DNA from 2 places in the Arthrobacter sp. Y3221159 genome. Region 1 is predicted to be linked to the other one. Evidence: predicted binding sites of a transcription regulator. Region 1 holds the regulator's gene; the other holds the start of a gene.
What was found. The regulator HspR, encoded in region 1, represses chaperone genes until heat shock. The targets are predictions, from matches to a motif close to AAGTTGAGTCNNNNNGACTCAACTT.
Positions count from the first base shown of each region.

Region 2: clpB (ATP-dependent chaperone ClpB) is a predicted target of HspR. The motif match lies at 1,489-1,513, and genes of this name have one in related genera.

Region 1 is NZ_JBNHFC010000015.1:12,186-14,634, forward strand. Features, by position in the region: gene AC5RT3_RS15240 (aldehyde dehydrogenase family protein) at 1-649, shown strand, start outside; gene AC5RT3_RS15245 (hypothetical protein) at 719-1,105, opposite strand; gene AC5RT3_RS15250 (heat shock protein transcriptional repressor HspR) at 1,274-1,699, opposite strand; gene AC5RT3_RS15255 (DnaJ C-terminal domain-containing protein) at 1,715-2,449, opposite strand, start outside.
Region 2 is NZ_JBNHFC010000002.1:262,696-265,144, forward strand. Features, by position in the region: gene clpB (ATP-dependent chaperone ClpB) at 1-1,461, opposite strand, end outside; gene AC5RT3_RS03600 (YciI family protein) at 1,617-2,000, shown strand; gene AC5RT3_RS03605 (sulfate/molybdate ABC transporter ATP-binding protein) at 2,069-2,449, opposite strand, start outside.

The DNA.
Region 1 (2,449 bases):
CGACGCCGACCCCAAGGCCATCGCCGAGGACATCTTCTGGGGCGCATTCCTGAACACCGGGCAGACCTGCGCCGCCCTCAAGCGGCTCTACGTCCATGACGACATCTACGACGCCGTCTGCGAAGAAATCACCACCGTCGCCAAGGCCATGCCCATGGGCAACGGCCTGGATGAGACCAACGTCCTGGGCCCGCTGCAGAACAAGGCCCAGTACGACGTCGTCGCGAACCTTGTGGAGGCAGCCAAGGCTTCCGGAGCACGCGTCCTCCTGGGCGGCAACCCGGACCCCAACCAGCCCGGCTACTTCTACCCCACCACCCTCGTGGCGGACATCGACAACGACAACCCGCTCGTGGCCGAGGAACAGTTCGGCCCCGCCCTCCCGATCATCCGCTACAGCACCATTGATGAAGCAGTGCAAAAGGCCAACGCCCTCGACGTCGGCCTCGGCGCCTCGGTCTGGTCCTCAGACCTTAATGCTGCCCGCGAGGTGGCCACCCGGATCCAGGCCGGCACCGTGTGGATCAACCGGCATGGCGCGGTGGACCCCCGCATCCCCTTCGGCGGCGCCAAGCAGTCCGGCTACGGCCTCGAATTCGGCGTCGAAGGCCTCAAGCACCTCGGCGTCCCCCAGGTGATCAACGGCTAGGAATCGTTGGAGACGGGAGCCCCGCATCCCTGCTGCTGTGCGGGGCTCCCGGGCTTTTGGGTGATGCCGCTACCCCAGGGCCGGGGCGGCGGAGGTGCGGCCGGCCAACTGCCGGCGGGCCCAGCGGGCCAGCTTCTTGCCCTTGCCCTTCCACCAGTTGTCCTCGTCCTTGTCATGGTGCAGCCGGAAGATGATGGCCACCAGCACGAACATGCCCATGACCACGTCCACCCAGGACGCCACCACCAGGGCGATCAGCACGGTGAGGCCGTTGGCGATGAGGGACGGGACGGCCAGGGTCCGGAACACGGTGCTGGCGACGTACCGCCGGTGCGACCGCGGAACGGATAGGGCGCGCACCATGTCGAAGCACACGCACACCACCACGATGGTCTGCCCGATGGCCAGCAGGACCTGGCCGGGAACCGAGCCGCTGAACGCGGCCACCGACTCCATCCCCGGGCTCACGGCCGGGCCTTAAGCTGAGAACCACACATCAAAAACCCCCAGAAACTTAGGAACCACTGCTGATCCAGCGATGGTTCCATTGAAGTTTCCGGGGGCGGACGGGGCACGAGTAGTGGGTACTCGAATTTCGGCCCGGGCCTTCAGCCGAGTACTTATCTACTGTCCGATGGCGCGCGGCCGCCACAGCACCACGGCCTGCGACCGGGGCCGGGGGCGCTGGCCGCGTGCCAAGGTCACCACGTCCCCGGCCGCGCCGGCGGCGAAAATGCGGGAGTCGAACGGCTGCGGCCGGCGGCCCAGTTCCTCAGTCAGTTCAGAGACCCGCCGTTGCAGGGCGGCCACCTGGTTTTCGAGCTCCAGGATGCGCTTGATCCCCTCCAGCGAAACGCCTTCCTGGGACAGCCGCTGCACCTCCCGCAGCATGTTGACGTCCCGCTGCGAGTACCGGCGGGACTTTCCCGGCGCGCGGCTGGGCTTGACGATGCCCAGCCGGTCGTACTGCCGCAGGGTCTGCGGGTGCATGTCCGCCAGCTCGGCCGCCACCGAAATCACGAAGATGGGCTGGTCCGCATTGATGTCCACCGAACACCTCCGCTGCTACAGCCGGGCCTTGGCGGCCAGGCCCTCGCGGACGTCCGCACCTGCTGTGGCATCGGCAAAGGCCTTGACCGCGGCTTCGGCTTCCTTATTCAGGTTCTTCGGTACCGCGACGTCGATGGTCACCAGCAGGTCGCCGGTAACCTTCGAGGTCTTCACGCCTTTGCCCTTCACCCGCAGGGTACGGCCCGACGGCGTCCCGGCCGGAACACGGACCCGCACCTTGTCGCCGTCGATGGTGGGCACCTCGATGTCGGCGCCCAGCGCGGCTTCCGGGAAGGTGACGGGGACGTGGATCCGCAGGTTGTCGCCGTCGCGCGTGTAAAACGGGTGGGGCTGGACCGAGACGGACACCACCAGGTCGCCGTTGCCGGCGGGGCCGGGCTGGCCCTTGCCGCGGACGCGCACCTTCTGCCCGTCCTTGATGCCGGCCGGAACCCGGACGTCGACGACTTCACCGCTGGGTTCCCGCAGGCCAATGGTGGTGCCGCGGATGGAACCGGCAAAGGAAATGCTGGTGGAGGCGGTACGGTCCGCGCCCTTCTGCGGGGTCCGCTGGAAGCCGGTCTGGCCGAAGCCGCCACCAAAGAGGTCGGCGAACTCGGGCGGAATGCCGCCGGCGGAGGGGTTGAACCCGCCCGCATGCCGTCCCGTGTTGCCGGTGAAGAGGCCGCCGAACAGGTCCTCAAACCCGCCGTTGCCCGCGCCGGCGCTGCCCGGAGCAAACCGGGCACC
Region 2 (2,449 bases), on a different contig from region 1:
AGCCGCACTGCGCAGTTCGTCCAGCTTCGCCTTAAGGTCACCCACCCGGTTAAGTCCTGCCTTTTCCGCTTCCCAGCGGGCGTTCAGGGCGGCGAGCTCCTCTTCCCTGTCCGCCTTGTCCGCACGGAGCGCCGCAAGGCGTTCCACGGAGGCAGCATCGGTTTCCCCTTCCAGGGCCAGCTCCTCCATGGTGAGCCGGTCAACCTGGCGCCGGAGCTGGTCGATCTCCTCCGGGGCGGAGTCAATTTCCATGCGCAGCCGGGACGCGGCCTCGTCCACCAGGTCAATGGCCTTGTCCGGCAGCTGGCGTCCCGAGATGTAGCGGTTGGACAGCGTGGCTGCGGCCACCAGGGCGGAGTCCGCGATGGAGACCTTGTGGTGCGCCTCATAGCGCTCCTTCAGGCCCCGGAGGATGCCGATGGTGTCCTCCACACTTGGCTCGCCAACATAGACCTGCTGGAACCGGCGTTCGAGCGCGGCATCCTTCTCGATGTTCTCGCGGTACTCATCCAGGGTGGTGGCACCGATCAGCCGCAGCTCGCCGCGGGCCAGCATGGGCTTGAGCATGTTGCCCGCGTCCATGGAGGAATCACCGGTGGCACCGGCCCCCACCACGGTGTGGATCTCGTCGATGAAGGTGACGATCTGGCCCTCGGAGCCCTTGATCTCCTCGAGGACCGCCTTCAGCCGCTCTTCGAATTCGCCGCGGTATTTCGCACCGGCAACCATGGAGCCAAGGTCCAGCGAGATCAGCGTCTTGCCGCGCAGGCTTTCCGGGACGTCGCCCGCCACCATCCGCTGCGCCAGCCCCTCCACGACGGCGGTCTTGCCCACCCCTGGTTCACCGATCAGCACCGGGTTGTTCTTGGTCCGGCGGCTCAGGACCTGGACCACGCGCCGGATTTCGGAGTCGCGGCCGATCACCGGGTCCAGCTTGCCGGCACGGGCCATGGCCGTGAGGTCCGCGCCGTACTTCTCAAGTGCCTGGAAGGTGTTTTCCGGGTCCGGGCTGTCCACCTTGCGGTCGCCGCGGACACCCGGCAGGGCGGCGAGCAGCGCCTCACGGGAGGCACCGGCGTCGCGCAGCACCCGGGCTGCTGCGTCGTTTCCGCCCGCAAGGCCCAGGAGGAGGACCTCGGTGGAGACGAACGTGTCGCCCAGCCGGTCGGCTTCCTCCTTGGCGTTCTGGATGGCCTGCAGGGCAGGGCGGGAGAGCTGCGCCTGCTGGCTGGAACCGCCGGAGGTGGCGGGCAGCGCCTTGATGGCGCTGCTGGCCTGGACGCTGACCGCGTCCGGGTCAGCACCGGTGGCGCGCAGCAACGCAACGGCAACACCTTCGCGCTGGTCCATTAGCGCCTTGAGCAGGTGCGCGGGCTCCACCTGCGGGTTGCCTGCCGTGGAGGCGTTCATGGCCGCAGCCGAAAGAGCCTCCTGGCTCTTGGTAGTGAATTTGACGTCCAAAGAGAGCTCCTTTCAGGGGCGGTTTTCAAGTTGAGTGTACTACGCTCAACTTTGCTTTGGGACAGTTTATTTCCTGTTGCGGCCACCAGTTTTCCCGCAGCGCAATTCGGTTCCGCAGTTCCCTTGGGAAGCATGGTGCCCCTAGGATCGGGCGTGTGACCGGGGAGGACGGTTCCGCCGGCGCACTCGAGACGGGACAGGACATGAAGAAGTTTGTTGTTCTCTATATCGCCCCCCAGTCGGCCCAGGCCCAGATGGCCGAGAGCACGCCCGAAGCTGCACAGGAAGGCATGAAGGCCTGGATGGAGTGGGCCGGGCGCGCGGGCGACGACATCGTGGACATGGGCAATCCGCTCGGCACCGGCAAGGAAATCACCGCCACAGGGTCCGCTGAAGCCACCACTGGGGTGGCGGGCTACGGCATCCTGCAGGCCGAGGACCTCGCCGGCGCTGAGGCACTGCTGGACGGCCACCCGCACCTCATGATGCCGGGGGCCAGCATCCAAGTGTACGAGTCCCTGGACTTGCCGGGCATGTAGCGCCCCGGACTTTTCGTCCAGATATGCAGGCTTCGCCGCCCCGGAGGTCCGCATATCTGGACAAAAACTCAGGCCTCGTAGACGGACACCTCGGCTGCCTTAACCACGAAGTGCACCGTCATGCCGGGAACCAGCCCCAGGTCCGCCGAGGCAGCGGGCGTGATGTCCGCCGCCATTCCGCCGGCCCGGACCCTGACCTGGTCGCCATGGGGCTCCAGGTCAGTGATGGCGACGGCAAAGGAGTTGCGGGGGCTGCCGTGCGTGTCCGCCACGAACACCGACACGGCCGACGGCGGAAACACAGCCACGCCGGGCCGGCCGGATCCCCGCGCCTGGCTGCCATCCTCCAAGTGCCCGTAAACCTCCCGGCCCTGGCTGGTCCTGACCCCATTGTCCGTCAGCGTGCCCGGCACGAAGTTCAGCCCGGCCAGGCCGGCGGCGAAGGAGCT